One region of the Shewanella septentrionalis genome, then DNA from elsewhere that is predicted to be linked to it. Evidence: riboswitches for the same ligand, from Rfam matches in the RefSeq annotation. Region 1 holds a riboswitch; the other holds the start of a gene.
The links. A riboswitch is a leader RNA that binds a small molecule or an ion and turns the genes downstream of it on or off. The one in region 1 is predicted to bind lysine.
Positions count from the first base shown of each region.

Region 2: linked by a shared signal. The riboswitch ahead of lysC (lysine-sensitive aspartokinase 3) and the one ahead of NE536_RS00240 (Na+/H+ antiporter NhaC family protein) in region 1 are both predicted to bind lysine.

Region 1 covers NZ_JAMTCC010000001.1:51,239-56,928, reverse strand. The annotation lists gene NE536_RS00255 (H-NS histone family protein) at 207-599, opposite strand; gene NE536_RS00250 (electron transfer flavoprotein subunit beta/FixA family protein) at 911-1,660, shown strand; gene NE536_RS00245 (electron transfer flavoprotein subunit alpha/FixB family protein) at 1,661-2,587, shown strand; lysine riboswitch at 2,683-2,879, shown strand; gene NE536_RS00240 (Na+/H+ antiporter NhaC family protein) at 2,959-4,521, shown strand; gene NE536_RS22900 (GGDEF domain-containing protein) at 4,930-5,690, shown strand, end outside.
Region 2 covers NZ_JAMTCC010000035.1:45,954-51,643, forward strand. The annotation lists gene NE536_RS17845 (succinylglutamate desuccinylase/aspartoacylase family protein) at 1-684, opposite strand, end outside; gene lysC (lysine-sensitive aspartokinase 3) at 686-2,041, opposite strand; lysine riboswitch at 2,192-2,366, opposite strand; gene NE536_RS17855 (DUF3293 domain-containing protein) at 2,468-2,902, opposite strand; gene arcA (two-component system response regulator ArcA) at 3,491-4,207, shown strand; gene NE536_RS17865 (S9 family peptidase) at 4,544-5,690, opposite strand, start outside.

The sequences.
Region 1 (5,690 bases):
CAATCGAGTGAGGGTGAATAAAGAGTAACTGAAAGCAGATGTAAATACTAAGGTTGAATTGTAACGCAATTTGAGCGGGAATGAGGCGTGGGATTTACGCTTGTTGTTTTAGATTGCAGCCAATAATGGATATAAAAAAGCCCGCAATGAATGCGAGCTTTTATGCAAATAGGTGTTGGTTACTCGAACCGCCACACCGAATTGGATTAGATTAAGAAATCTTCCATAGAACGACCTTTGTTGATCTCGTTCTTAAATACGGTTGGCATACGGCCTTGGCCAGTCCACTGAACCATTTCACCGTCAACTTCGATTTGGTATTTAGCTGGACGAGGAGCGCGTTTTTTCGCGGTTGCTTTAACAGCTACGCCACCTAAGTCATCAATTGATAAACCAACGGCTTCCATTTGTTGACGGATTTCTTCAATCTTAGCATTACGAGCTGCCATGGCTTGTTCTTCTTCCTCAGCCATAGACTCGCGTTCTACTAAAATTTTATCTAATTTGTCGGCTAAATCACGTAACTCTTCAACGCTAAGTTCTTTAACTGCTGCTTTAAAACGACGGCCGTGAGTTAATATCTCTAAAAATTCGCTCATATCTATTTTCGTCCCACTCTAATTTTTAATACAGGATAATGGTGAACAACACCTAAATGATAGAAACTAATATAGCTCGAATCAAATAAAATTATGCGTTTTAAGTAAATTAAATATTATTTATATTTTGAACTTTTCTTATTTCCTCAAATAAGTGTTCAAAAAAGTAGCCGTTGCTGAGGATTAAAAAATGCAAACAGGCGTTTGACTTTGGTTGACGTTAACGTTAACAGGACGTAAAGTTGCTCTATCCTGCATTGGTATTAACCAATGTTTTGTCCATGTACATGAAAGTGTAGGAAGGAAACCCTATGAAAGTATTGGTGCCCGTTAAGCGCGTTGTTGATGCCAATGTGAAGGTCAGGGTCAAAGCTGACAATACAAGTGTTGACACCGCAAACCTGAAAATGGCGTTGAACCCTTTTTGTGAAATCGCAGTAGAAGAAGCGGTTCGTTTAAAAGAAGCGGGTAGCGCTACTGAAGTGGTTGTTGTCAGTATTGGTAATAAAGCCGTTCAAGAACAATTGCGTACTGCGCTCGCATTAGGTGCAGACCGTGCGATCCATATCGATACTGAAGACGAACTGGTGCCAGTATCTATCGCCAAATTGCTCAAAGCGGTACAAGACAAAGAACAAGCTGAACTGGTGATTTTTGGTAAGCAATCTATCGATGGCGATAACAATCAAACTGGTCAAATGTTCGCGGCGCTGATGGATATGCCACAGGCGACCTTTGCTTCTGAGATCAAATTAGAAGGTCATTCTGTGCAAGTCGCTCGCGAAGTTGACGGTGGTATGCAAACCTTACTTATGCCGCTGCCTGCAGTTGTGACTGCCGATCTACGTTTGAACGAACCTCGTTATGCTTCACTGCCTAACATTATGAAAGCCAAGCGTAAGCCATTAGAAGTCTTTACTGTGGCCGACTTAGGCGTGACATTAAAGAGTCACCAAACGGTTGTGAAGGTCACTCCGCCAGCAGAACGTAAAGCAGGCATCATGGTAGCGTCGGTAGCTGAGCTAGTTGAAAAGTTAAAAAATGAAGCGAAGGTGATCTAAATGGCCATTTTAGTATTAGCTGAACATGATAATGCCGCACTGAAACTCGATACGGCAAAAATCGTCACTGCCGCCCGCGCTATTGGCGATGAAGTGCACGTATTGGTTGCGGGTCACCAATGTGGCGCGGTTGTCCAAGCTGCACAAGCGCTACAAGGCGTTAGCCAAGTGCTCGTTGCCGATGCCAGCGTGTATGAAGCGCATTTAGCGGAAAATTTTGCCAAATTGCTGGTGGACTTAGCGCCAAACTATGGCCACATTCTGGCTTCTGCTTCGAGCTTAGGTAAGGACACGCTTCCGCGTGTGGCTGCATTATTAGATGTTGCGCAAATCTCTGAAGTCATTACCGTCGTCAGTGCGGATACTTTTGTGCGCCCTGTGTATGCGGGTAACGCCTTAGCGACAGTGCAAAGCCATGATGCCATCAAAGTGATGACAGTGCGCGCCAGTGCCTTTGATGCTGCACCAGAAGGTAACAGCGCGGCTGTGACGACACTCGATAAAGTGTTTGAAGCGAGAACTCAGTTTGTTTCTCAATCTTTGACGGTATCTGCTCGTCCAGAATTAGGTAATGCTGGCATTATCGTATCTGGCGGCCGCGGAATGGGTAGTGGTGAAAACTTCGGCATGTTAGAGCAGCTTGCTGACAAGCTCGGTGCTGCGGTTGGCGCATCACGCGCAGCCGTTGACGCGGGTTTTGTGCCTAACGATTTACAAGTGGGTCAAACTGGTAAGATTGTGGCGCCTAATCTCTATATTGCCGTGGGTATTTCTGGCGCGATTCAACATTTAGCGGGCATGAAAGACGCGAAAGTTATCGTTGCTATCAACAAAGACGCTGAAGCGCCTATTTTCCAAGTTGCCGATTATGGCTTAGTTGCGGACTTATTTGAGGCGGTTCCTGAGCTGATCACAAGTCTCGGTTGATTTAATCTGTGATCTGGGTCACATTAAGTGGCTTTGCGGTAGCATCTGCTAAGCCGCTTATGTTTTTATGTGCCTCACGCCCGCGTACGGGCGTTCTTAGAAGTAGAGGCGCGCCAAATATTAGTAGTGATCAGTAGGGTGATTCCGTTGATCGATTGCGAAAGGATTTGGTGCCGAAGTGGTTCGATTTATCACGATCAACTGCTGGGGTTGCACTTAATAGGTGCAACACTGCCATAGTATTTTCCGATACGGATGTTGGAAATAGTTACTATGGAGCGCTACTGATAGGACAGGTGACCTTGGGTATCTATTGCCTTTCCCCACCAGTTCAGTCGCCCTCCATTCGTATTTAACGAAGATAATAATCAATGACTGTTATGAATTATGCCGATTCGGCACTTTCCTTGCTGCCGCCTGCGGTGGCTATTGTGTTGGCGATCTTAACTCGCCGTGTACTGCTTTCTTTGGGGTTAGGTATTTTAATTGGTGCTTTATTGCTCAATCAATTTTCACCTGTAGCGACGGGTGAATTTGTATTTAATGGCGTTAAAGGACTTTTTTGGACGGGCGAAGGCCTTAATTCGTGGAACTTATATATTCTCGGTTTCTTAATTGTACTGGGAATGATCACAGCGTTAATTACCGTCAGTGGCAGCGCGCGGGCTTTTGCCGATTGGGCGCGTTTACATATACGTAATAAACGTGACGCTAAACTATTAACCATGTTTTTAGGTTGTGTGGTTTTTATTGACGACTATTTCAATAGCTTAGTCGTAGGTTCGGTCGCTAGACCTGTTACCGACCGTTATTATATTTCCCGCGCTAAGTTAGCTTATTTATTAGATTCGACTGCCGCTCCTGTGTGCGTTATTTCTCCTGTATCAAGTTGGGGCGCCTATATTATTGCGCTTATTGGTGGAATATTAACGGCCCACGGTTTTGCTGATACGGGTCATTTGAGTATTTTTATTCAAATGATCCCAATGAATTTCTACGCAATCTTCTCTTTGTTATTATTACTTTTCGTAGTTTTTATGGGATTAGATGTTGGGCCAATGCGCGAGCATGAACTCAATGCCCAACGTGGTAATTTATACGATGAGTCAAAGGGATTACCGCCAGGGGCGAATGCGGATTTACCCGAAGCCGAAACCGGTAAGATCTTAGGCTTATTCCTGCCAATTACTGTGCTGGTATTTGCGACCCTGTATTTTATGATCAACAGTGGCGCTCAAGTACTTGCCGCTGAAGGGATTGAATTTAATATTATTTCAGCGTTTGAGAAAACCGATGTCAGTTCATCCCTTTTCTTTGGTGCATTAATCGGTTTAGCGATTTCGCTGATATTGAATTTAGTCCAAGGCGTTGAGAAATCAATGATAGTCAAAGGCATAGTGCAGGGCGCTCGCTCTATGCTGCCAGCGATTTATATCCTGTTATTTGCTTGGACTATCGCAGGCGTGATTGGCCAGCTCGAAACTGGTAAGTTTATGGCGAGTCTCGCGACGGGCAATATTCCGTTCGCGTTTTTGCCAGCGCTTATGTTTGTGTTAGCGGGTATTACTGCGTTCTCAACCGGTACTAGCTGGGGCACGTTCGGTATCATGTTGCCGATTGCTGCGGATATGGCGATGGGAAGTCACACTGGCATGATGTTACCTATGCTTGCCTCTGTGCTGGCGGGCGCGGTATTTGGCGATCACTGTTCACCGATTTCCGATACCACGATTTTGTCGTCTACGGGCGCGAGTTGTCACCATATCGACCATGTGGTCACTCAGCTACCGTATGCATTGATTGCGGCGTTTATTAGCTTAACGGGTTATGTGGTACTTGGATTTACTGAATCAGTCTCCGCGGGTTTAGTCGCGTGTGCGCTAGTATTTGTGCTCAGTGTTATTGTGCTGAAAATTAAGTCTAAAAGTGTTTAACACGTAAGTTACGACTATTTTTATTTTAAACATGTAGGCGCAATACCAGTATTTTGAATCTAGAGTTTTGTAACATTGCGAATGCATAAGCATTAAGGCACAAGCTAAGGTTTGTGCCTTTTTTCATCTATAATGAAACGGGTTATGAATAGTAAAGGATAAGTGTGCGACCTAAAAATCATGATGACTACCAGCAGGATGCACTTATTGAGTTCAATCGGGATATCACTTGGCGCATGTTTACTGGTGCCCTCATTTATGTTGCCTGCTGGAGCTGTATTGTTATTCCTTACAATGTGCTATTAGGCAATATTATTCCTTGGGAATTGATGTGGGTATGTTTTGCATTCTTGGCGTCATCTGGCGTCATCTGGCGTAATTCGTTTGAGTTTTGTATATGATTTTTATGTGAAATCTAAGAAAGATCCGCATACCAATCGTTTAGGGCTTTATGTGGGATTGTTAGCCAATAGTGCCACTTGGAGTGGAGTGACTGCTTTTATTGTCTACCATCCAGAGTTTGAGTCTATGGGTCATTTCATTATGGTTATTTTTGGCATTTTATATGCCTTTATTAGCCTGAGTCTCTGTATCGATAAAGTGCAATTACGCATTTACCTCATTAGCTATATTTTGCCCATTTCGATTGCTTATTTTACCAAACAGGGGAGTGATAATGTGTATATTGCCTGTTTGCTATGGGCCTCTACAGTACCTGTTTATAGGATCGCTATGATGCACCATAGGGAATATTGGTCTTTGTTTCATCAGGCGTATTTGTTAAAAAACTACTCGGCTAAGCTCGCCGAATTGGCTCGTACCGATGACTTAACGGGTTTAATGAATCAGCGTAGTTTCAATCAGATTTTTGAACAAGAGATCCAGCAGGCAGTAGAGTCTCGTCAAAGCTATGGCTTACTTCTTGTCGATATTGACCATTTTAAAATGATCAATGACTCTTATGGACATTTGACAGGTGATCATTGTTTAAGCCAAATTGGTCTCATTTTAAATAGATTAATCGAGGATAATATAAAGGTTGCACGCTATGGCGGTGAAGAGTTTGTGATTCTATTGCCTAATGCAACTGAGGAAAAAGCGTTGGCGTTAGCTGAAACGATTCGCCAAAACTTGTCTGCGAGTGTTTTTCGTTTTATAGAGCGTGAGTT
Region 2 (5,690 bases), on a different contig from region 1:
TTTTGCAAAATCACTTAATTGCCACCAAGGACAAAACGCCGCCTCATCCATAGCACCACCAAAGGTGTTGGGGATAACAAGCGTATAAGGGATCAACAAAAACTGCGCGGCAGCTAAGTCATATTCAGGACAATACAAATGCTTACAGGATTTAGGCCCCGTGTGTAGATCGAGCACTATATCCGCGCCGTGGGCCATAATCTGCAGATTAACCGCAAGCCTATGGCCAGTAGTAATGCCCCATTCATGCCGTAATTTTTGCTGACAGGCTTCAACCAAAGTACTGCGATAAGCTTGGATCAGCTCGTTATCACTCAGCTTAGCATGTTCGCTATACCAAGTCGGCAAATCGATAGCATGATTCAAGTACTCACGATTCCAGTTCGCCCCCGTAATAGGGTCAAATCGGCCGAGGGTAAACTCACCACTTTTTTGGTTGATCCCAAGAGGATTGGCTAATGGTACTAAGGTGATTTCACCGCGGATGTCACAGAGTTCGAGCTGCTTCATCAACTGATAAATCACCGCATTACCTTGCACTTCAGCGCCGTGGACATTGGCCTGAATATACACTTTGGGGCCAGTCGCCTTATCGTCGCTCGGCTTAAAATGGTAAATAGGCAAGGTAAGCGCTTGCCCTGCGGCAAGCTCGCCAATTTGCAGAGACGATGTTGTCGGCAGCATATTAAGCGCCTTCGAACAGATTTTGATGCAGCGATTTCACCACTTGCGCCGCTTCCGATTCTGCCACTAACACACACAGATTATGTGGGCTGGCGCCTTGGCAAATCATCCGCACATTGTGTGGTTCTAACACTTCAAACACACGGCGACAAATACCCGGCGTGGTCGCAATGCGGTTACCGATAATCGCCACTAAGGCTAATCCATCTTCGACGCGCACCCGGCAATGCTGTGATAATTCTTGCAACAATGCCTCACTCAACAAACCTTGGCCACTTGAATCTGAGCCAGTTTTATCGAGGGTTAGAGACACGTTCACTTCTGAGGTGGTAATTAAATCCACACTGATCTTATGTCGCACCAATGTCGCAAAGGTTTCCGCTAAAAAGCCCTGTGCATGCAACATTTGCAAGCTGTGAAGATTTAACAGCGTTTGATCGCGGCGCAAAGCCACAGCGCGGAATACGGGCGCATCTTCCACTTGATGACGGATCCAAGTCCCGCCCTTTTCAGGCTCTTTACTTGAACCCACAAACACTTGAATTTGCTGACGAACGGCAGGAAGAATGGTCGCAGGATGCAATACCTTGGCACCAAAGGTCGCCATCTCGGCGGCTTCATTAAAGCTGATCTCGGCAATCGGAAAGGCATTGGGCGCAAGGCGAGGATCGGTTGTATAAATCCCTGCGACATCGGTCCAAATCTCGACCGCTGAGGCGCGTAGCGCTTCGGCTAACAGCGCAGCAGAATAATCACTACCACCGCGGCCTAATGTGGTCGTTTGACCTGCTTCATCGGCACCGATAAAGCCTTGTGTGACAATCACTTGTTCCGCTAATAGTGGCTGAAGATAATCACGAGCTAAAGTCGCAATCTGCTCAACCTGAGGTTCCGCGCGGCCAAAGTGGCTGTCGGTACGTAATACTCGGCGTACATCGAAGGCGCTGGAGTTAACACCTTTCTCGCGGATGACTGCTGAAAACAACGCCGAAGAACATTGCTCACCGAGGGACAACAACTCATCCATGGTCGCTTTGCTGCGTTGTGATGCGAGCGCGTCACTCAATACTGACATGCGACTCAATAATTTATCTAATGCGGCGGCCACATCGTTAGGACGACCGAGCTTATCTAAAATCGCATATTGAATTTGGGCAATTTGTTTTAATCGCTGTAATCGACCATCGTCGTTGATGGATTCTTGCGTCAATTCAACTAACAGATTAGTCACGCCACTCGATGCGCTGACCACGACTAAACGGCAATGAGGATTGGCTAACACTATGTCGGCACAGCGATTCATAGCGTTATAGTCGGCGACTGAGGTGCCACCAAATTTTGCGACAACGAGGGACATTAGCGCACCTCCGTGAAACACGTAGGGCAACAAATAAATGCAGATTGAATAAGATATTGATTAACTAACATGATCACACTCCGAACTGACTTCGTTCGAAGAGCCTGGTGCTCAATGATAACGCACCCCAAAAGAAGGGAAACAGCAATCGTCACCAGAAGCTCTCCACCAATTACAGGTGACAATCGTCAGGATTCAGCCTGATCGACCGACATAAACATGCAGCAACCATATCTATGCCTCGGCGTTAATCTCCCTCATCAGTCATCGCTGGAGTTTGTGCTCCTCTGACCGACTACCTAGTTAACGCTCCTCTTCTGTTCCTTTCCTAGGGAAAGGGACGAAAAAAGTAGCAATAAACCCCTAATGAAGTCAATGCTAATTTCATAACAAATGAATAATTTAAATAAAATCTTTTGAAAACAACTAAGTGCTTAAATCGGGCAACTCGTATACCAGCTGCACATAATCACTAAATTTGCCTAAACACACTTCATCATGTCCGGCCAAAGTGCAAGGCACTAAGCTCACCTCCCCTTGTTCGACTACATAAATCGCGTACTGATTAAATTTCTTCCCCAATTGCAACGCCATCGTTCTATCGATAAACACGGCCCAGCTTTTTTCCATGTGGGATAAATCCGGCGCCGCGCCCACTAAAGCACGATAGGGACTGCCGAGTAATTCAATTTCACGGAGAAGTTGGCGATCGAGTAAACGGTTTTGACTGGGAGAAAGCAGCTTTGAAGCGGGATTATGAGCAGTAATAACAGCAAAGGAAAAATCACAGGATAATGCTTGAGTCAGCAAAAATAACGGCGCTTGGTAACATTGCCACAAATCTTGAGTCGTATTGTCCATTGGTAGTCTAATCGAAAAATGAACCCAGGCTAGTGTAGCAGAGTGATTGTAAAATCCAAAGAGGCGTGAACTGGCTCACAGGAATCGCAAATACATTAGTTATACTAATCAATAGCTAAAGTAAATATCATGGTAAAAAACCCGACTCACCTAAAATTTGTTAACATTTCATTTGTTAACAAATGACTAAAACGAGTACAATGTACGTACTGGTGAGTTGAAACAGATTGAGCAAGATGCTTATCGTTCAATACAGTTTGTTACATATATCGCTTTAAGTAACGTGAACTGACCGGGCATCTGTTTAAAATGTGTTCTACATTTGATTTGTCTTTTAAACATTTAAAAAAAACAATAGTTAAGGAACTTATTCTAACTATTGCTTATCGAAGTTGGTACTGATTACGTTTTCTCGTATTACACTTAAACGTGCACTTAATCTACATCCAGATATAGATGTCACCTTAAAGATTTTCCTTTTGAGCACAAAGCAGTTCAAGGAAGTATCAACGCTTTTATGAATATAAGAGCCCGAAGTAAGTTGCTCTTATTGGTTAGTATAAACTGATTAAAATTTAGGTAAATAATATGCAAAATCCGCACATTCTGATCGTTGAAGATGAAGCCGTTACCCGTAACACGCTGAGAAGTATTTTCGAGGCAGAAGGGTATGTGGTAACTGAGGCCAATGATGGCGCAGAAATGCATAAGGCTATGCAGGAAAACAAAATTAACTTGGTCGTTATGGACATTAACTTGCCAGGCAAGAATGGCCTGTTGTTGGCACGTGAACTACGTGAAATCAACAACATCGGTCTGATCTTCCTGACAGGTCGTGACAACGAAGTCGACAAAATCCTTGGGCTTGAAATTGGCGCGGACGATTATATTACCAAGCCGTTCAACCCACGTGAATTGACGATTCGTGCTCGTAACCTTCTGACTCGCGTCAACAGCGCTGGTGCCGAAGTCGAAGAAAAGAGCTCAGTAGAATACTATCGCTTCAACGATTGGAGCTTAGAGATCAACAGCCGTTCATTAGTGAGCCCACAGGGTGAATCTTACAAACTGCCACGTAGCGAATTCCGCGCTATGCTGCACTTTGTTGAAAACCCAGGCAAAATTTTGACTCGTGCCGATCTACTGATGAAAATGACTGGCCGTGAACTTAAGCCACACGATCGTACTGTAGACGTGACTATCCGTCGTATCCGCAAGCATTTCGAAAGCTTGCCAGATACGCCAGAAATCATCGCGACTATTCACGGTGAAGGCTATCGCTTTTGCGGTAACTTAGAAGGCTAATTGCCCGCTAAGCGACACTCGCATTAGCAACAGGATTGATTCGATAAGCATCAATTCACAAAAAACCAGATCCTAGGATCTGGTTTTTTTTATGTCTAAAATTTAGCGAATCAGATTAATAGGCGACGCTTACAGAGTTAAGAGTCAGGTTGATGGCAAAGCCGATGTCAAAAATAGAAACAAAAATATTTATAAAACAGCAGCATAATTATAAAACAAGCTCAACCTATCAGCGCTAATGAGAGCGAGTGATATAAGAGCTAAACAAGGAGCAAGCCTACAACGTATACGTAAGGCATAGCAGCATACGCAAGCAGGCCCGCTCTCTATCTCGCGCTACTTAGCGTTTTTCAACTGCCTATCGAGGAAATCGGCCAGTGAGCGGTATAAGTGATTACGCACTTTCTCGCCACGCATCGAATGTTTAGATCCCGGATAATCGATCATCTGGAATAATTTACCTTCATCCTGCAGCGCTTTATAAACTCGAGTGCTGTTTTCAAACAAGACGTTATCGTCAGCCATGCCGTGATACATCAACAGACCCGCTTGATAGTTTTTCACGTATGGGAACACGCTGCTGGCTTCATAACCCTTTTCATTACCTTCGGGATGACCTAAGTAACGCTCAGTATAATGGGTGTCATACAAGCGCCAGTCGGTCACAGGTGCGCCCGAAATCGCGGCTTTAAAGTAATCCGGCGCCTTAAATAAACTCATCAAGGCCATATAACCACCGTAGCTGTGGCCGTAAATCGCCACATTATCGGCATCGACAAAGGGCAGACTCCGTAAATAATCCACCCCCACTTTTTGATCATTCACTTCAGCTTCGCCCAAATGACGGTAAATCACCTGCTCGAACTGAGTGCCTCTGTGGGCGCTGCCGCGGTTATCCAACTGGAATACCACATACCCTTGTTGCACCAGATACTGGGTAAAGTAGTCCTGCTCACTCCAGCTATTAGTCACTAACTGGGCGTGCGGCCCACCGTAAACTCGCACTACGACAGGGTATTTCTTGCTTGCATCGAAGGGAACGGGTTTGAATAAACGGGTTTGCAGCACTTGGCCATCTTCGGCTTTCAGTTCACCAAATTCTGGGATTTGCCACAATCCAGCATAGTCATATAAAGGATGACCTTGCTTAACCGCATTTTGCTCGACCCAAGCCAGTTGCTGGCCCTCGTCACCGTGTAAACTGATTTGCGGTGGCTGAGATAAGCTGTTGAAATAATCAAGGTAGACACTCTGATTATCGGCGAAAACAGGATTGTGCATCCCCGCTTGCTTGCTCACGCGCTCAACCTTGCCGCCCGCTAAAGGCACGCGATAAAGCTGTTTCTCAATTGGCGTGTCTTTACGGCCGGTGAAATACACCCAGCCTGCGGTTTCATCTATGTATTCCAACTCATCGACAGCCCACTCGCCCTTAGTCAATTGCGTTTTGAGTTTGCCTTTTAAGTCAAAAAGATACAGATGA